Regions from separate parts of the Pantoea sp. CCBC3-3-1 genome, predicted to be linked through region 2. Evidence: predicted binding sites of a transcription regulator. Region 2 holds the regulator's gene; each other region holds the start of a gene.

Region 1 (5,089 bases), 800 kb from region 2:
TTGCTAACGCAACGGGAATGATTATCAGTTTTGCCATCAGTTTCAGCGTGGCCTGGTTTAAGCTCAATCCAGTTTGGCTGTCGTTATCAATTATTGCAGTCACATTGGTGCCTTATCTGATCAAGCGCAAAACGTTTTATCGGAAAAACAATATTATTGCGCCGTCAAAGCGCAAACATCGTAGCTATCTGCGTTACCTGCTTCATGCAGGATTGCCGCTGGCGATTTCCAGCGTGTTCATCTCGATTCAGGTGAAGCTGGCGCAGTTCTTTTTAGTTGGCGTGGGCTCCGCGCATGAGTTGGGGCTGTTTACCGCCGCCAATACTATTTCTGCTTCATGGATTTTTATTCCGGTAGCGATCATTACTTCCTGCTTTTCCGAAATATTCCGGGAACGTGGTGACATGGCAGTAAAACTGGCTTCAAGACTCAATGGCTACGTCATTGCCGTCTCATTATTCATGCTGCTGGTCGTCGCCCTGTTTGGCGAAAAGATCGTCAGCGCGCTTTATGGACATGACTATGCAGCATCCGGTCATTTAGTGACGTTGTTATCAATAGCGACCTGTTTTTCCGCTTTAGGAACAATAGCTTATCGTTATATGGTGAAAGAGGGCGGCTTTAATTACCTGCTGGTGAAAATTGTTTTGCTGGTAGCAATTAGCGTGATGACCAACTGGTTTTTCATTCGCTATTGGGGATTAACAGGCGCCGCATGGAGCGTACTGGTGACCGAGCTGCTATCACTGACCCTGATGAATTATTTCTTTAAGAATGGCGTCATTTTGAAAATGCAGCTTTCCTCACTCAACTACAAAATTTATAAGTGAATCAAAATGTTGAACGTTAAAAAACAGATGAGAAAAGTTGCTTTAAACGCCATTCACAAAATGCCATGGCGTTGTCAGGACAGCCTTTACTATTTCCACCGGTTTAAGCGTCTTCCGCACATCCAACATCCCAAATCTTTCAATGAGAAGGTTTTGTTCCGCAAATTCGTGAAAGGTGATTACGACCGTTACGCGATGCTGTCAGACAAAATCCTGGTTCGGGAACACATCGCCAAAAAAATCGGCGAGCAATATCTGATCCCGCTTCTGCACACCACCGACGATCCCACCACTCTGCTGGGCATGGAATCACTGAAGGATGCGGTGATTAAGCCTAACCACGGCTCGGGCATGGTGAAAGTGTTTGTTGATGAACCGGATTTTGTGCAGAAAAAGAAGCTGATTGCGCGCTGCGAAGAGTGGCTGACCCGTGATTACTCGTTTGAAGCGCGTGAAATTCATTATCGCTATATCAAGCCACAAATTCTGGTTGAGAAGCGTATCGGCGACGATAAATCGACCGCGATCGATTACAAGTTTCATATGTTCAACAAAGGTAATGGGCATTTCGAATACGTTCTGCAAGTGGTCTACAACCGCTGTGACAACGAGCCGTTATCGATGCTGTTCTACGTGAATAATCTGGATACCTGTTTCTACAAACGTTTCGATACCGGGTTAGATATCAGTGACAAAAGAGCGTCACTCGAAAAAGCCCTGACGCTGAGCAAAGAACTGGCCAGCGATTTCGACTACGTCCGTGTCGACTGGTACATCAACGGCGACGAAGTCTGGTTTGGTGAACTCACCTTCACGCCAGGCGCAGGTCTGATGCCGGTTCTGCAACATGGTCTGGATCAGGTCATGGGTAATATGTGGTTACAGCATGATCAGACAGCCACATTGTCGCCAGGTATGCAGCAAGAAAGTGCAAAAAAAAGTTTGAAGGATTGACGTGGACGATACCGGCGATGCTTGTCGGTATCACCTCAACAAATCTGAATGTGTTTGAGCTACACCATTGCTTTAACGTTTTGTTGTCGCACTGATGGGAATTTTTTCTCCTTAGTTGCAAAGCGTAAGCGCCAGGGGAGTTTGTCGCGTTGCGGTCGAGAGCCACACGTATGACACCAGGTAACTATTAAGGGCGTGGCTTTCATGCCCGACACAGCATTCCTCACACAACTAAAAAGCCTGCAAATGAGGTAAAAAATGTCAAAACTCAAAGCAGAATTAAGAAAAGGGTTTATGTTCCTTTTCAAAAAAATGCCCTGGTCTTACCAGGACAGAATTTATTATCTGCATAAATTTAAAAAATTGCCCAACTTACACCAGCCAAAATTGTTTAATGAGAAGGTGTTGTATCGTAAGTTCGTCACCGGCGACCACGCCCGTTATGGTCTGTTGTCGGATAAACTGCTGGTTCGCGACTACATCGCGCAAACCATTGGTGATGAATATCTGATCCCGCTACTGCATGAAACGGCGGATCCGATCACTCTGTTGGGCTTAAAGAGCCTGAAGAATACGGTGGTGAAGCCCAATCATGGTTCCGGCATGGTGGAAATCCTGCTGGAAGAACCTGAATGTATCCAGAAGCAGCTGCTGATCAAGCGCTGTGAAGAGTGGCTGGCAAAGGATTTTTCGCACGAGGCTCGCGAAATTCACTATCGCTATATCAAGCCGCGTATTCTGGTTGAGCAGTATGTCGGTGACGGTAATTTTGCTGCGGTTGACTACAAGTTTCACATGTTCAACAAGAAAGATGGCAGCTTTGAGTATGTATTACAGGTGATTTACAACCGCTGTGGTAACTCGCCGCTGTCGATGAATTTTTACGTAAACACGCTGAAATCCTGCTTTTATAAGATCCGTGATACCGGCCTGGATATCACACCGGAAATGGAAACGCTGGAAAAAGCGTTGGATCTGAGCAAAAAGCTGGCGAAGGATTTCGACTATGTCCGCGTTGACTGGTATATCAGCGAAGGACAGATTTACTTCGGTGAACTGACGTTCACGCCGGGCGCAGGCATGGTAACGGGTCTGGAGCAAGGCCTGGATAAAATCATGGGCGATATGTGGTTGCAGGAACGTAAAACGAAAGCACTGGCTAAAGCGGTCGGCGAAGAGGCGGCGTTACCTGGCGTACTGAAGAAGATTTAAGGCCATAACGGCGAGCCGCACTCTCAGAGATAGCGGCTCGTTGGTGTTTAAGGCAGGGGATAATCTGCTGGCGTGTGGCTCATCACATCAACGAATACATCTTTCGTGATATGCCAGAAGTTAGACAGGTTATCCATGCTCAGGGTGATACCCAGCAGGCCGGTAACAAACCAACATGACATGCCAATGCCGACACCGGTGAATATGAAGGCCATGCCGTTGCGGCTGCGTTGACGGCACTTCACGTTAAAGGTGCTGGCGAAAAACATCATTACTGCACTAACCAGTTCCCATCTCATCAGCACCAGGCTAGCGGTTAATGTACCCATATCTTTTTCTGACTCCGCGAAAATCTTGCCTGACATTAAAAATGGCATCACCTGTCCGGACGTAAAGCTGTCAGGGAAGCTTTGCATCTGAACTGACACAAAAGGTCATATAAGTGTGATGATGGTCACATTATATCACCCCATTTTTAAACGTTGAATAAATTTTAGCCCTGGTATGATGGTTATTTCTCCTTAGTGGTTAATACACTTTTATTTTCCGGGGGTTATCTTTTTTATTTGTCTGTAGAGACGTTTTTTTCTCGATAGTTATTTCCGTTAACGCAAATTTTGCGCGGAATAACAGCTGAAAAGGACGCCAAAAAACATTATCAATAATCTCTTTCACATTTTCATAATGCGCTTTTTTTGAGACTTCTGATGATAATCGCTTTCGTTAATTAGCCGTATTTCTTTCTGTTTGCCAGTTAAAACGTTTTTCTCTCTTAATCGTTTCCTTCTCTCCCGATGCTTTTAGCCGTTTACTGGCTTCTTTGGGATGAATCTGACACTTGAAAAGTTGTACAACCTGTCGTTGGGTTGTAGGATTTTTCACGATAAAAAATTCTAAAATTCATCTTCTTGCGGAATGCAGGAGCCTTTTCTTTACTTGAAATTTGCCCAGCGTTTCGTTTCCCGACCGCATTTTATGGCGCAACAAACATCAGGAGCATGAGTGTTTGCTATCAGCCCTTTCAGGATAAGCAGGTTATCGCCCTGTTTAATGCGCCGGTGTTAATTAGCTGGGCCCAATACAACCAAAGACGCTTGCGGGTTGAGCGCCGCAACCGCCGTCCCGGACTGGCGCTACAGGAAGTGGCACAGAGTTTTGCGATTACTCCTGAAGACGTTCAACGGCTAAACCGTCACGATGTTCTGAAGGTTCATCATGACGAATACGGTCATATTATCGATGTTGAGACGCTGCGTGAACGTAGCTAATTTGCCGTTCAGTCGGTGTGGGAGGAAGCATGCAACAGGGCTATCCTGCGGATAATATTACCGCGAAATCTTCAAAACCGTTGCCAACGTTACGCAAATCACTGCGGCGCATTCATGTGGTGATTATTGTGGTTTCGCTGGTGTTCAGCGGTATCTCGCTGCTGGTGCTGGCGCTGCTGGCCTTGCGCAGCTATGCGGATAACAATCTTCAGCTGATTGCCACCACCATCAGTTACAGCGTGCAGCAGGCCGTGGTAGCGGGCGACGCAGAAGCTGCAAAGCTGCTGTTGCAGGATATCGGTGGACAGACCGAATTTGGCCAGGCCAGGATCCTTGATGCCCGCCATCACTTGCTGACCAGCTGGCAGTCTTATGCGGAAGGGACGCACCATTTCGCTTGCAGCCTGCTGTCGCACTGGCTGTTTCCACAGCCCATCCAGGTGCCGGTGATGCACGGTGGGAAAGAAGTCGGGCAGGTCTGGCTGACCGGTGACGGAGGCCGGGTCTGGCATTACCTGACTCAGGCGCTGAAATGGCTGAGCGGCAGTATGCTGCTGTCGGCCATGCTTTCCTTCTATTTATCGAAGCGCATGCATGCGGGCATTGTGTCTGGCCTGCAAAATATCACCTCGGTCGCCCACGAAGTGCGTAAACAGCGCGCGTTTTCCCGTCGCGTGCCTTCTTCCTCTATTGCAGAGCTGAACAAGCTGAGCGGGGATTTCAATAGCCTGCTTGATGAAATGTCCGACTGGCAGCGTCATTTGCAGCGGGAGAACGATACGCTCTCTCATCAGGTTCGCCATGATGCCCTGACCGGTTTACCTA
Region 2 (5,089 bases):
ACTTTCTGCAATGGCTGACGGATGAATTTGGCACGGTGCCGACTGCCGCAGTAGGATTTTCTCTTGGCGGCAATATGCTGGCCTGCCTGCTGGGGGAGCAGGGCGACGGCTGCCTGCTGGATGCCGCCGTGGTTGTCTCCGCGCCACTGATGCTGGAGCCGTGCAGCCTTCGTCTGGAACAAGGCTTTTCGCGGATTTATCAGCGCTACCTGCTAAACTTGCTGAAGCAAAACGCAACGCGAAAACTGAACAAGTGGCCTGGCACCCTGCCGGTAGATTTAACGCAGCTAAAAGCGTTGAAGAAACTGCGCGATTTCGACGATGCCATCACCGCCAGAGCACACGGTTTTCAGGATGCCACCGACTATTATCGCCGTTGCAGCGCGATGCCGTTATTGCCTGGCGTCACTAAGCCGTTACTGATTATCCATGCGAAAGACGACCCCTTTATGACCAGTGAGGTCATTCCCGCCGCAGCGATGCTACCCGCCAATGTTGAATATCAGCTTACGCAACACGGCGGACATGTAGGATTTGTCGGCGGAACATTGCGTAAGCCGCAGATGTGGCTGGAACAACGCATCCCTCAATGGCTTTCAACCTGGCTGGACAACTAACATGATTATTCCCTGGAAAGAACTCGATTCGGAAACCCTCGCGAACCTCATTGAAGCTTTCGTGCTGCGTGAAGGCACCGATTACGGTGAACAGGAGCGATCGCTGGAGCAGAAAGTCAACGACGTCAGGCGTCAGCTTGAAAGCGGTGAAGCGGTTCTGGTGTGGTCGGAACTGCATGAAACGGTGAACATCATGCCGCGTGGTCAGTTCCGCGAGTAGGTCGCTGTGCTTATCTTCTGCGCATGAACGTGACACAAATGCGCAAAACGTGATACCAATGCGGGATCGCCATGACCTTTTCAGAGAGCGCTAAGTATGTCAGCCAAACATCCCGTGATTGCCGTCACCGGCTCCAGCGGCGCAGGAACCACCACCACCAGCCTGGCCTTTCGCAAAATCTTTCAGCAGCTGAACCTGCACGCCGCGGAGGTTGAAGGCGACAGCTTTCACCGCTTTACCCGGCCGGAAATGGATATGGCAATCCGTAAAGCACGCGATATGGGCCGCCATATCAGCTACTTTGGACCCGAGGCCAATGACTTTGCGCTGCTGGAACATACCTTCGTTGAATACGGGCTGACCGGCAGCGGCAAATCGCGCAAATATCTGCACACTTATGATGAGGCGGTGCCGTGGAACCAGGTGCCGGGAACCTTCACCCCCTGGCAACCGCTACCCGAACCGACAGACGTCCTGTTTTACGAAGGTCTGCACGGCGGCGTCGTTACGCCGCAGAATAACGTGGCGCAAAATGTCGATCTGCTGGTCGGCGTGGTGCCGATCGTTAACCTGGAATGGATACAGAAGCTGGTTCGTGATACCAGCGAGCGTGGGCACTCTCGCGAAGCGGTCATGGATTCCGTCGTGCGCTCAATGGAAGACTACATCAACTTTATTACGCCGCAGTTTTCCCGCACCCACATTAATTTTCAGCGCGTACCCACTGTTGATACCTCAAATCCCTTTGCGGCTCGCGGCATTCCCTCGCTGGATGAAAGCTTTGTGGTTATTCATTTCCAGGCGCTGGAGGATATCGACTTTCCCTATCTGCTGAGCATGCTGCAAGGCTCTTTCATTTCCCATATCAACACGCTGGTGGTGCCGGGCGGCAAAATGGGGCTGGCGATGGAACTGATAATGGGACCCCTGGTGAAGCGACTGATCGAGGGCAAAAAGATCGAGTAGCGGCGTTTCCCGCTCGCTACTGTGCAACGATAGAAAAGCTGTGGGTCAGCTTCACGCCCTTCCCCAGCATCAGCGCGACCGGACAATATTTTTCTGCGGAGAGCTGGACCGCGCGAGCAACGATTTTTTCCTCCAGCGCCTTTCCGCTAACGATAAAATGCAGATTAATATGCGTAAATATACGCGGCGCCGCCTCACGCCGCTCTGACGTCAGTTTGACCTCGCAATCCCTGACGTCGTGACGTCCTTTTTGCAGAATAGAAACGACATCTATCGCGCTGCATCCTCCGGCCGCCATGAGCAACATTTCCATTGGGCTGGGTGCTTTATCACCGGCGTTACCATCCATTAAAACCTGATGACCGGATGAGGATTCTCCCAAAAAGGTCAGCCCTTCCACCCATTTGATACGTGCCTGCATAACAAACTCCTCTAATTCATTCAGTTATCTTACCTTCAGGTCCGGACAACAAAAACGGCAATGCGACATAAATAGCACTATGCTGAAGCGAGACAACAGAAGACACCCATGCAAAGCTGTGCTACAAACAAAGCTGTAATAATTTCGTCAGTACTCTACATACAAGACGAAAAGGGACGACATAACGAGCCAGGCTTTCAACAGAAGCCCGAATAAATTTCCTTGATGGGAAACGCTTGACCATTTCAACGCCTGACAGGGAACTCTGCCCCTGTATTTAGGCACGATAACAACAGAGGATAACAGCGAATGGTTCTCGGCAAACCGCAAACAGACCCGACACTTGAATGGTTCCTGTCACATTGCCATATTCACAAGTATCCATCCAAAAGCACGCTGATTCATCAGGGTGAAAAAGCGGAAACGCTTTACTACATCGTTAAAGGCGCGGTAGCCGTATTGATCAAGGATGAAGAAGGTAAAGAGATGATCCTCTCTTACCTCAATCAGGGCGATTTTATTGGTGAGCTTGGCCTGTTTGAAGAAGGTCAGGAACGCAGCGCCTGGGTGCGAGCGAAAACGGCCTGCGAAGTGGCTGAAATTTCCTATAAAAAATTTCGCCAGCTGATTCAGGTCAACCCTGACATCCTGATGCGTCTTTCATCACAGATGGCGCGCCGCCTGCAGGTGACGTCTGAGAAAGTCGGCAATTTAGCTTTCCTCGATGTGACAGGTCGCATCGCGCAAACCTTGTTAAACCTGGCTAAACAGCCGGATGCCATGACTCACCCGGACGGGATGCAGATTAAAATCACCCGCCAGGAGATCGGCCAGATTGTTGGCTGCTCGCGTGAAACCGTAGGTCGCATTCTGAAAATGCTGGAAGATCAGAACCTGATCTCCGCGCATGGTAAAACCATCGTAGTTTACGGCACTCGCTAACCGGCTCTGAATCCACGGCGCAACGCCTCTGTTGCGCCTTTTTTATTGGTATACAGTGATGTGGCGTCGAATTATCTATCATCCCGAGGTCAACTACGCGCTGCGTCAGACGCTGGTGCTCTGTTTACCGGTCGCTATTGGATGGCTGCTGGGTGACCTGCAAAAAGGACTGCTGTTTTCTCTTGTGCCGGCCTGCTGCAACATTGCCGGTCTCGATACCCCGCATAAGCGCTTTTTCAAGCGGCTGATGGTTGGCGGCGGCCTGTTCGCACTGAGCAGTTTTCTGGTCCAGTATTTAGGCAATCATGCCATTCCCCTGCCTGCCATTCTGTTTGCAATGGCTCTGCTGCTGGGCGTGACGGGCGAAATCAGCCCGCTGCATGGTCGTTTGCTCCCCAGCTCGCTGATTGCCGGTATTTTTACCCTCAGCCTGGCGGGAAGAATGCCCATTTGGGAACCGCCGCTGCTCTATATCCTTGGCACAGTTTGGTATGGCGCATTTAACTGGTTCTGGTTCTGGCTGTGGAAAGAGCAACCGATGCGCGAAACGCTCAGCCTGTTATACCGCGAGCTGGCGGGCTACTGCGAAGCGAAATATACCCTGCTGACCCGCCTTAGCGACCCGGAGAAATCGCTGCCGCCATTACTGGCCCGCCAGCAAAAAGCGGTCGACCTGATTACCAACTGCTATCAGCAAATGCATATGCTGGCAGCCAGCAACGATAATCACCACAAGCGATTGACGCGCGCCTTTCAGGTAGCGCTGGATTTGCAGGAGCACATCTCCGTGAGTCTGCATCAGCCGGAAGAAGTGCAAAAGCTGGTGGAGAAAAGCCATGCCGAGGCGGTGATCCGCTGGAATGCTCAGACTATCGCGGCCCGGTTGCGGCAGCTGGCCGACGACATTCTTTATCACAAGCTCTCCGAGCGCTTCTCCATGGATAAGCAGCTTGGGGCATTAGAAAAAATTGCCCGCCAGCATCCTGATAACCCGGTTGGAACGTTCTGCTCTTACCATTTCAGCCGTATCGCTCGCGTTCTGCGCACGCAGCGTCCCCTTTATCAACGCGACTTGATGGCCGATCGCCAGCGCCGCTTACCGCTGCTGCCAGCAATCAAAAACTATTTATCGCTCAAGTCGACTGCGCTACGCACCGCAGGCCGCTTTGCCGTGATGCTCACTTTTGCCAGCTCGCTGGCGCTGTTTTTTAACCTGCCCAAGCCTTACTGGATCCTGATGACGGTGATGGTGGTCAGTCAGAACGGCTACAGCGCCACGCGGGTGCGCATCCAAAACCGTGCGCTCGGCACGCTGGGCGGCTTAATTGTGGCGGCTGTCGCCTTACGCCTTCAGGTTCCGCAATCTGCCGTCCTGTTGGTAATGCTGATTATTACGCTGGTGAGCTACCTGTTTATCCGCAAATTTTACGGTCTGGCGACGATTGGTTTTACGGTGACGGCGGTTTACTCGCTACAGCTACTCTCACTGAACGGTGCGGACTTCCTGCTGCCGCGCCTGTTGGATACGCTGATGGGCTGCCTGATTGCCTTCGGCGGGATGATCTGGCTGTGGCCGCAGTGGCAGAGCGGCCTGCTGCGGCAGAATGCGCATGACGCGCTGGAAACCTATCAGGAGGCGCTACAGATGCTGCTGGGCGATGAGCAGAAGCCCGAGAAGCTTGCTTATCAGCGCATACGGGTTAACCAGGCGCATAACGCGCTGTTCAATTCGCTGAATCAGTCGATGCTGGAGCCGGGATTTGATAACAGCTATCTGTCAGATATGAAGCTGTGGGTAACGCACAGCCAGTTTATCGTGGAGCATATTAATGCGATGACGATTCTGGCCCGTGAGCACACCATGCTGACGCCGCAGCTGGCGGAACGTTATCTGCAAAGCTGCGAAATAGCCTTGCAGCGCTG
Region 3 (5,089 bases), 770 kb from region 2:
TTCTTCACGGTGCCAGCCTGCTGGCACCGGGTCAGGAACCGGCTCTGCCAGAGCTGGTAGGACGCGTATTTCTCGCCGGGCCGGCTGCTGGAAAGACCGTAGCGGCGGTGGAGTCGGCTGCCGATCCGCTTTATCCCGTTACGCTGGAGCGCATAAAGCGTAGAGGCGAAGTCATCGCCGTCACGCCTGAAATGCGGCTGAACGACACCGATGTATTGCTGCTGGTAGGGCGGCGTAAAGGCGTTATCGCGTTAGCCTCTTTGCTGGGAAAAGAGCTGGAAGCTGAAGAGGGGCCAGAAATGGTCATGCAGACGTCTGAAGCCTTGCTGACAAATCCGGTGTTTATTGGTAAGCGAATTGATGAACTGCGTCAGCAAATCTCGGTTGATGTTCGTCACGGTGTGTTTGTCACTGCGCTAAAGCGCGGAGAAGTATTACTGCCGTTTAAAGACGATACGGTTATTCAACAAAACGACATTGTGACGCTGTACGGCAGTGAACAGGATGTTCAGCGCGCTGTCGCACTGGCCGGACCGTTGCTGATTAAAAGTCCAAAGTCCGATTTGATGTTTCATGGCCTGGGTCTCTCCTTCGGATTGATATTAGGGCTACTGGTCGTGCGTATCGGCGCGGTGCCTCTGACGCTTGGCAGCGGTGGCGGCGCGCTGCTGGCGGGGCTGATCTTTGGCTGGTATCAGGCCCGTAAACCGCTCAGCGGCAATATGCCAACGCCGGCTTCCGGTTTGCTGCGCGATCTGGGACTGGCCGGTTTTGTGGCGGTGGTAGGCCTACAGTCTGGCTTGCAGGCTGTACAGACCGTCATGTCAAACGGCATCTCAATTTTCCTGATCGGCGTCGTGGTCACCGTGGTTCCTTTGATGATCACGCTACTGATTGGTCGCTATGTCCTGCGTTATGACAATGTGGCCATTTTTGCCGGTGCCCTTTCCGGCACGCGTAGCGCCAATCCCGCTTTTGGTGAAATTCTTGATAAAGCGGGGAATTCTGTTCCAACAGCACCTTTCGCAGTGACCTATGGTTTAGCCAACGTGTTCCTCACCTTGCTGGGTCCGCTAATTGTCGCGCTGGTCTAATCCCTGTCAGTGAATCTGAACTCCTCAACAGAGAGCCTTGTTATGTCAAATCCCTATGAAAAATATGCTTCACTGAGTCCGTTTGAATTAAAAGATGCGCTAATTGAGCTGGCCTCAAGTAAGGCTGACAGGCTGATGCTCAATGCGGGTCGGGGCAATCCCAATTTTCTGGCGACGCTTCCTCGCAGAGCTTTTTGGCGACTGGGTCTGTTTGCCACCGAAGAAGCTGAGCTCTCCTACTCCTATCTTCCTCATGGCATAGGCGGTTTACCAAGGATTCAGGGCATTGAAGCCCGTTTTGACGCGTTTCTGGCGAATAACCACGAACAGCCAGGCGTGGCTTTTTTATCGCGCGCCGTCAGCTATGTACGCGATCAGTTAGGCCTTTCCGCTTCGGCTTTTTTGCATGAAATGGTGGAAGGGATTCTGGGCGTTAATTATCCGGTGCCGCCGCGGATGCTGCATATTAGTGAAAAAATAACCCGTGAGTACATCGTTAAAGAGATGATTGGCGGAATGCTCTCTGCCGAGGACGTGGATTTGTTCGCGGTAGAAGGCGGGACGGCGGCTATGACCTATCTGTTTAATACATTGCGTACCAATGGCCTGGTGAAATCAGGTGACAAGGTAGCGATGGGGGCACCGATATTTACGCCTTATATCGAAATCCCTCAGCTGGAGGATTACCGGCTGGAGAGTGTTATGATCAACGCTTCCCCGGAAAATAACTGGCAGTATCCTGATGAGGAGCTGGATAAATTATTAGATCCTGAGGTGAAGATTTTCTTCTGTGTGAACCCCAGCAATCCCGCCTCGGTAAAAATGGATAATCGCACGCTGGAAAAGATGACTAAAATAGTGGAGCAGCGTCCCGATCTTATCATCCTCACCGATGACGTTTACGGGACTTTCGCCAACGATTTTAAATCTCTCTTTGCGATCTGTCCGCAAAATACCATTCTGGTTTACTCCTTTTCAAAATATTTTGGCGCAACAGGCTGGCGGCTGGGCGTTATTGCCACCCACCGACAAAATATTCTTGATGAAAAAATCAGTAACCTCAACGATGCTGAAAAGCATCGCCTTAACGAACGTTATCTTTCCCTGACGCCTGACGTCCCCGCACTGAGTTTCCTTGACCGCGTAGTTGCAGATAGCCGCAGCGTGGCACTAAACCATACGGCCGGATTATCCACGCCACAACAGATACAGATGGTGCTGTTCAGCCTGTTTGCTCTGATGGATGGCAATAACGGATACAAGGCGGCGGTATCGGAAATTATTCGACGCCGTCAGGCCGTGCTCTACCGTGAGCTGGGTATTACGCATAGCATAAGTGAAGAAGAAGTGGATTATTACACGTTGCTGGATCTGGAGGCCATTTCGCGCCAGGTTTATGGTGACGAGTTTGCAGCCTGGGTGAATAAGACATTAAATCCCACCGACCTGTTATTCCGCATTGCTGAGGAAACCGGCATTGTTATGCTGCCAGGAACAGGGTTTGGCACGCTAAAACCCGCGGGGCGTATTTCGCTGGCGAATCTCAATGAATATGAATATGCCGCCATCGGTAAGGCGCTGCGACAGATGATGGAACACTATTACAAAGAATATACGCAAAACTCGTCGCAAACGGCTGAGTAGCGTCTGAGGCAACCGCCAGCGCGAACATTCGGCTGGCGGTTGAGCATTGCTTCAGGAAATTAGAAGTTATAGCCGACAACCAGGTAATAACCCCAGCCAGTAGACTTCACTTCGAACGGGCCGCTACCAAAATTCAGCTCCTGTCCATCTGCCCACTGTCCGCCGTTATGGAAGTAACGGGCCACGGCAGAGTAGTGCCAGTGGTCGTAAGCCAGTGACAGGATATGGCTGGACGCAATAGAGTTACTGGTGCGCGACGCATCGCTTTTATCACGCAGATCCGAACCCCAGTCAAAGTTAGTAAAGCCAACGTAACCCAGTTTGCCGCCCCACAGGGTGGTGATAGGGACGAAGTATTTCACCTTGAAGCGATAGCCATCCCAGCTGTTTTCATTGGCCGCACCGTAGTTTTCCCACTGATATTTGGCATAGACGTTCAGCGACAGACCAATATCGGAATGGGTATCGATATCGGTGCCCAGACCCATATACCAGGTATTCTGGCGGTTATCGCTGTTGCGGCCCATATCGTAGATATAGTTGTTGGCAAAGTACCATTCTTTGAACGGGCCGAAGCTCAGATCGGTGTTGGTCAGCTTGTCGATGGAGAAACGCGGTTCGATCTCCATAAACATCGGCGAGCCGTGGTCAAAAACGCCGTTGGCATTTGAGTTGCCTACGCCAAAGAAGTTGGTCAGATCGAGGTAGCCATAGAAATCGAACCAGTCTTTTTTCGCGAAGGCTTCATACTCGAGGTAGACATCGTTATTGAACTGCGGCCCGAAACGGGTATGGGTGCTTCCTACCACGTTCACGCTCTGGTGCCACCAGTCGGAAACGTATTGTGGTTCATCGGTTGCAGCAAACGAAGCGGCACTGTAAGAGAGCGCAACCAGGGCGCCAGCCATCAGAGATTTATATTTCATTAGATTACCACATGCTTAATGACCATTTTCTGCTGCCTGCAAGATGGTCTTGTTAAGTCGTTATCCGGTGAGGAAGAAGGACTGTTTTCACAACCGAAAACACCCGTATCAAATGCCGCGGCAGTGTGCCGTGATTCGCGCTTTAGGAAATAGAGATTGCTCACACATGTCAAACTCTGTTTCATTTCAATTCCGCTAAAGTGTGATTAAGATCACATTAACAACTGAACTAATGCGCGGAATCCGCTGTCGCGGCGTAACGGCCGTTTTTCTCGCCAGGTAATCGTTTGCCTGACGGAGGGATGGAATTTTAGGGTGAGCAACGCGTCCTGAACGACGTTGTAAAGCCAGACCGGCCAGATGTTGCGATAAGGATATCTTATGGATAGAGGGAGAAATAAGCAGGGGTTAAGGCTGGCTGCCGTGGGCATATTCGGGTGCAACGGATTTGCAGCAGAAACTGTTGATAAAAAAAGTGGATGTCGGTGACTTGCTGAATGTCCATCAAATCTCCAGTGAAAGCACCGTTAAAGGTTTTTTCAGCCTGCCTGAACAGGCTGAAAGACAATGCCTTAAAGCGGAGCTGCTGGAGAAGCCGCCTGGTCATAACCGCCCCAGACTGACTGGTCATAGTTGATTACCGAACCGGTCATGACGCCGGAGGCAGTACTGGCCAGGAAGGTGACGGCCTCCGCCACTTCTTCGGGCTTAATCAGGCGGCCAAAAGGTTGTTCCGCCGCCGCTTTTTCCAGCCAGTTGTCTTCTGCGCCGTGATACTGCTTCATGATGCGGTCTTCGCCTTCCGACGCCATCCAGCCAATATTCAGCGCATTGACGCGGATACGATTACGCAAAAGCGCGTAGGCCGTGTTACGGGTTAACGTCGCCAGCGCCCCTTTCGATGAGCAGTAAGCGGCAATAAACGGCTGGCCCGCCAGGCCAGACATGGAGCAAATATTCACTATTGCGCCTTCAGTGTTCTCCCTGCGCATAATTTTGATTGTCTCCTGCATCAGGAAGAAGGGGCCACGCACGTTGGTTGCAAACATCTTGTCGAACAGCTCCGGCTCAGTGTCCAGTATGGTGCCGCGATCGGTCATGCCGCCTGCGTTAACCAGCACGTCAACTTTGCCAAACAGCTCGTCTGTTTTCGCAATAACCTGACGACAATCTTCCACAGAAGATAAATCGGCGCGTACAAATACCACACGAGTTCGGCCTGCTTCGCTCAGCTGGGCGGCTATCTCCTCACCCTTAGCCTGATTTCGTCCACAGATAACCACGCCAGCGGCGCCCTGCTGCATGAAATGACGGGCGATAGCGGCGCCTAGCCCCTGGGTGCCACCGGTAACAACGGCAACTTTTCCTGTTAACTGACTCATCAGATGACTCCTTGAACGAGATGATATCCTGCCGCGCAGAGTG
Region 4 (5,089 bases), 230 kb from region 2:
TATCCCGCCAGCGGCACCTAATCGGAAATAGCGCGTCGCGGGCGAAGTTAATTAAAACGGACTGCTGCTTAACAAGGATGATACATAATGAAATACGCCACCCTTCCCTTTAATCAAAATAAAAACGGCTGGCTGAATAAAGAAGCTAAACCCCATCCGGCATTAAGCGCGAATATTACCGCAGACTGGGTAGTCATCGGCTGCGGCTTTGCCGGGCTGGCTTTTGCCCGCCGGGTGGCAAGCCTGCATCCTGACTGGCATATTGTGGTGGTTGATGCGGAATGCGCGGGCGAAAGCGCTTCCGCAAGGAATTCCGGTTTTATTATTGGCCTGCCGCATAATATCGGCAGCTCGACGGCGGAATTAAAAAAAGCGCAGGCTTATCGCTCGCTGTTACAGGAAGGCATTCAGCAGCTGGCATCGATCGTAGAGCAGCATAAGATCGCCTGTGACTGGGAAAACGTCGGCAAGTACCACTGCCAGGTTGATGCCATCAATGAACGCCTGTTGCGGGAATACACCGATAACCTGGACGCGATGGGTGAAACCTATCAGATGCTTGATGCCAACGAACTGGCACAAACGCTGGGCACCCGGTTTTATCAAAAAGGCATTTATACGCCCGGCGCGATTCTGGTGAATCCGGCCAGCCTGACCCTTGGTCTGGCCGCGAGTCTGCCAGATAACGTCACGCTGTATGACAACACGCCGGTTATGAAGATTGAGCACGGCCAGCCGATGCGGGTGATTACGCCCCACGGCATTATCACCGCACCTAAAGTGATGCTGGCAACCAATGCCCTTTCCCGCGAGCTTTCTCCTGTCACCAGCCGTCAGGCTGCAATGGCGACCTTTGCCAGCCTTACCGCACCGCTCAGCGCAGAACAGCGTCAGCGCCTGCCCGCAATGCAAAGCTGGGGACTGACGCCGGTCAACGCGATTGCAGGTGCCAGCGTGCGCTACACGCACGATCATCGTTTAATGATCCGCCAGCATGTTACGCCCGCGCTGAACGGCAGCGTGACCGCTACCCAAACCTGGCAGGCGACCTTGCAGCATCGCAATATGCTTCATCGCCTCTGGCCGCAGCTTACCGATGTGGCGTTTACGCATACCTGGTCCGGCACCATTAGCGTAACGCGAAACGGCGCGCCGGTATGGGGAGCGATCGGGCCTGCGCTTTATACCGCCAGCGGCTGCAACGGCGCGGGCATTTCCAAGCAAACCATTGCCGGATCGCTGCTGGCGGATTATGCGTTGGGTCAGGATAACCCGCTGATTGCGCCCATGCTGGGACTGGGCGAAGCCAGCTATCTGCCGCCGTCGCCCGTGCTGGATGCAGCCATTGGCTTGTCGCTGCTTAAAGAGCGCTGGCTCGGCAGGCGCGAAGCCTGATGGTGCATTTTTGCTGCTAAAATGCCTGTCCAGTGCGCCAGGCAATGATCTTGCAGGCCAGGCACAACATGATCTTACGCAGCGGCGACGGCACGCCTTGCGTACACATTGGGCGGTGCAGCTCCAGCGGGAAGATCACTGCCAGCACCCAGATGAATATCAATATACTGGTGGTGAAATTCCGGCTGCTGGGCATTGATATCGCGCGTTTCGCCTTCCATCACGTTAAAGAAAATCGCCTCGCCCTGAATTTCATATTTCCCTGCCGCCAGCGTTTGCGGATTATGTTGCTGAATGGTCTGCAAAGTACGGCGGATCACCGCCGGATAAAGCGGGTTTGTGCTGCAAGGGTAAGGGTATCAATGATCATAACGCTGCTCCGTTTCTGGCTGAAGGGGGGTCACTGCCGGTGCTGATGTCGATACTTCCCGGCCTGAAGCTGCCGCAGGGACAGAGGCTGCACGCGTTGAAGGCGCACGTGTCCCCACTGCCCTTGAGGCTGGTGCCTGTAGCAGGCTGAAGCAGTTAGCCAGCGCCGTGCCGACCGGGGATTTTCCTGTGCCGGAAATGCCCATTAAAATGATGCAAAGTCCCGCCATATCTTCCTCCGTTATCAAACTGCCGCCAGCATACCGCCATCCACAAACAGCAGATGACCGTTAACAAAATCGGATGCTTTTGCCGAAAGGAATACGGCCGCACCAACCAGCTCTTCCGGATTGCCCCAGCGTGCGGCAGGCGTGCGTTTACACAGCCAGTCGGTGAACTGTTCATTATCCACCAGCGCCTGCGTCATCGGCGTCTGGAAATAGCCCGGTGCGATGGCGTTGACCTGAATATTGTGACGGGCCAGCTCAACGCACATGCCTCGCGTCAACATTTTGACCGCGCCTTTGGCGGCGGCATAAGGGGTAATGGTGTCGCGCCCCAGCTCGCTCTGCATGGAACAGATGTTAACGATTTTCCCGGCCTGTCGCCCCATCATCCTTTTTGCCACGCACTGGGAAACCACAAACACGCCGGTCTGATTGGTGGCAATAATGTCGTTCCATTCCTGCAATGGAAACTCGGTAAAAGGATGACGGCGCTGAATACCTGCGTTATTGAATAACACGTCAATCGGGCCAATGGTGCGCTCAATATGATCGATCGCCTGCTCCACGGCGGGCGCATCGGCAACGTTAAAGACCGACACATGCGCGGTATAACCTTCATCGCGTAATTTCATCGCGGCGTTTTCCGCACGTTCATGTGACGTGCCGTTTATGATGATTTCCGCTCCCTGTTCCGCCAGGCCACGCGCCATGATAAAGCCAATACCCTGCGCCGAGCCGGTCAGTAAAATGCGTTTGTTCTTTAAGCTGAAGAGTTGATTCATAGGTTTCCTGCTCCATAACCTTCAGGCATTCAATGGCGTGCCCGGAGAGATGCGACGGGTGTGAGCTTTATCACACGGCTTTTGCCGCTATAAAACTGTGATGGAGATCACTTTAAAAAGTGTTACAGAAGCAGGTTACAAGCGCTGTGATCCGCCACGAATTTTCCCATGAATCAAGGCGCTGCAAATAAAGTTAAGCGCAGCTTTTGTTAATTTCCTTTATGTCACGCAGCAGGCATAATGACAGGCTATAACCGGCAGGCTGATGACCCTCTATGAAAATGCAACGCATCACGTTACACGATATCGCCACGCTGGCGGGCGTAACGAAAATGACCGTCAGCCGCTATTTACGCACGCCGGAAAAAGTAAAGCCCGACACCGCCGAGCGCATTGCCAGCGTCATCGCCGAAGTGGGCTATCAGCCCGATCCCGATAATCACGCTATCGCCAGCAACGCCCTGCCCCGTATCGGCGTGTTAATCCCTTCTTTTCATAACCAGATTTTTTCCGAGCTGCTGGCCGGTGTGGAATCGGTCGCCGGCGCTCAGGGCTACCAGACGCTGGTGGTTAATTACGACTACGACAGCCAGCGCGAAGAAGAGCAGATCGCCACGGTGTTAGCGTTTAATGTTAAGGCGATTTTGTTAACTGAATCGGTTCATACGGTGCGGGCAGAAAAATACCTCAAGGCTTCCGGCATTCCGGTTGCAGAAGTGATGGGTCTGACGACCACTCAGGGTCGCGTTAACGTTGGCTTTAACAACCATCAGGCCGGTTTTGATATGGCCAGTATGCTGATCGGCAGCGGTAAAAAACGCATTATCTACTTTGGATCGATGTCCGATATTCGTGATGAACAGCGCTACGCGGGTTATTGCCAGGCGATGGCGGGCGCGGGTTTGCAGGCAGGACGCATCTCACCGAACAAAGTGTCTTCCGTGTCGACCGGCGCGGGCATGATGACGCTGGCACGCCAAATGTATCCCGATATGGACGGCATTCTCTGCACCAATGACGACCTGGCCGTCGGCGTTTTACAGGAGTGTCTGGCGGCGGGTATCGCGGTGCCTCAAGAAATGGCGATTGCCGGTTTTCACGGGCTGGAAATCGGACAGGTTACCACGCCAAAACTGGCCAGCGTGATCACGCCGCGCTTTGAGATGGGCAAAACCGCCACCGAAATTTTAATTAAAAAAATCAATAATATGCCGGCTATCGAGCGTGTAGATTTGCACTATCGTTTATCGATGGGTGCCACTATTTAAGCCTCTTCCCCCCTAAAAATCCCTGCCGATCGTGCCGGTTTTGTCCTGGCGATCACGTAGTCGGTAACACGATTTCTTAACACGATTCAGTGTGATCTTCGTCACAAAAAATCCTTCAGGAACGCCTTTAATAATACGTATCCGACGTATCGCATTCCGAAGGGAGATATTTATGACGACCCAAGCCATCCTGTTAATCGCTGCCGTACCTGACGCCCTGCTCGATCGCCTTGCTTCGGCCTGGACGGTACACCGTCTTTTTGAGCAGGATGACCCGCAGACGTTTCTGGCCGACAAAGGCGACACCATCAAGGCGGTGGTCACGCGTGGTGACGTCGGCGTGCGCAAAGAGGTGCTGGAACAGCTGCCCAACGCGGGCCTGGTTGCCGTGTTCGGTGTGGGTACCGATGCCACAGACCTGAACTATACCCGCTCGAAAAATATTGCCGTCACCATCACTTCTGGCGTGCTGACCAACGATGTGGCCGATATGGCCATGGGACTGCTGCTGGCCGCCTCACGCCGCTTATGTCAGGGCGACAGCTTCGTCCGTCAGGGCAAATGGCTGAATACCGCCCCGACGCTGGGCAATCAGGTTAGCGGCAAACGCATCGGCATTTTAGGCATGGGCAATATTGGCCAGGCGATTGCCCGCCGCGCCGCTGGTTTTGATATGCAAATCAGCTATACCAGCCGCAGCCGTCATGACGCGCTGCCTTACGCCTGGCACGACGACGTGCAGTCTCTGGCACGCGATAGCGACTTCCTGGTGATTGCCGCCGCCGGTGGCGAATCCACCAAAGGTTTGGTTAACGCTGATGTTTTACATGCCCTGCCAAAACACGCCTGGCTGATTAATATTGCGCGCGGCACGCTGGTTGATCAAAGCGCGTTAATTCAGGCCTTACGTAAAGGCGATATAGCCGGTGCCGCACTGGACGTTTATGAGCAGGAACCGCAGGTGCCGGAAGAGTTAATAGCCATGAGCAATGTGGTTTTACAACCTCATGTTGGCAGCGCTACGCACGAAACCCGCCAAAAAATGAGT

Evidence for each region. Region 2 encodes CRP, which controls carbon source genes, mostly activating them, when cyclic AMP is high. Its sites were predicted from a motif close to ATGTGANNNNNNTCACAT; they were not measured.
Region 1: the regulator CRP is predicted to act here: its motif matches at 3,439-3,456, upstream of EHV07_RS01340 (YjcB family protein).
Region 3: the regulator CRP is predicted to act here: its motif matches at 3,865-3,882, upstream of EHV07_RS17640 (nucleoside-specific channel-forming protein Tsx).
Region 4: the regulator CRP is predicted to act here: its motif matches at 2,832-2,849, upstream of idnO (gluconate 5-dehydrogenase).

Annotation. Positions count from the first base shown of each region.
Region 1 is NZ_CP034363.1:331,965-337,053, forward strand. It holds gene EHV07_RS01325 (polysaccharide biosynthesis protein) at 1-830, shown strand, start outside; gene EHV07_RS01330 (ATP-grasp fold amidoligase family protein) at 837-1,784, shown strand; gene EHV07_RS01335 (ATP-grasp fold amidoligase family protein) at 2,043-2,996, shown strand; gene EHV07_RS01340 (YjcB family protein) at 3,044-3,325, opposite strand; gene pgaD (poly-beta-1,6-N-acetyl-D-glucosamine biosynthesis protein PgaD) at 3,995-4,264, shown strand; gene EHV07_RS01350 (diguanylate cyclase domain-containing protein) at 4,294-5,089, shown strand, end outside.
Region 2 is NZ_CP034363.1:4,544,978-4,550,066, forward strand. It holds gene EHV07_RS21365 (hydrolase) at 1-617, shown strand, start outside; gene EHV07_RS21370 (YheU family protein) at 619-837, shown strand; gene EHV07_RS21375 (phosphoribulokinase) at 934-1,803, shown strand; gene EHV07_RS21380 (OsmC family protein) at 1,820-2,224, opposite strand; gene crp (cAMP-activated global transcriptional regulator CRP) at 2,534-3,166, shown strand; gene EHV07_RS21390 (YccS/YhfK family putative transporter) at 3,225-5,089, shown strand, end outside.
Region 3 is NZ_CP034363.1:3,775,149-3,780,237, reverse strand. It holds gene aspT (aspartate-alanine antiporter) at 1-1,094, shown strand, start outside; gene EHV07_RS17645 (bifunctional aspartate transaminase/aspartate 4-decarboxylase) at 1,137-2,738, shown strand; gene EHV07_RS17640 (nucleoside-specific channel-forming protein Tsx) at 2,798-3,664, opposite strand; gene EHV07_RS17635 (SDR family oxidoreductase) at 4,237-5,046, opposite strand.
Region 4 is NZ_CP034363.1:4,312,606-4,317,694, forward strand. It holds gene EHV07_RS20140 (FAD-binding oxidoreductase) at 88-1,395, shown strand; gene EHV07_RS20145 (YhcH/YjgK/YiaL family protein) at 1,470-1,715, opposite strand; gene EHV07_RS24980 (hypothetical protein) at 1,755-1,994, opposite strand; gene idnO (gluconate 5-dehydrogenase) at 2,009-2,773, opposite strand; gene EHV07_RS20160 (LacI family DNA-binding transcriptional regulator) at 3,049-4,041, shown strand; gene EHV07_RS20165 (2-hydroxyacid dehydrogenase) at 4,214-5,089, shown strand, end outside.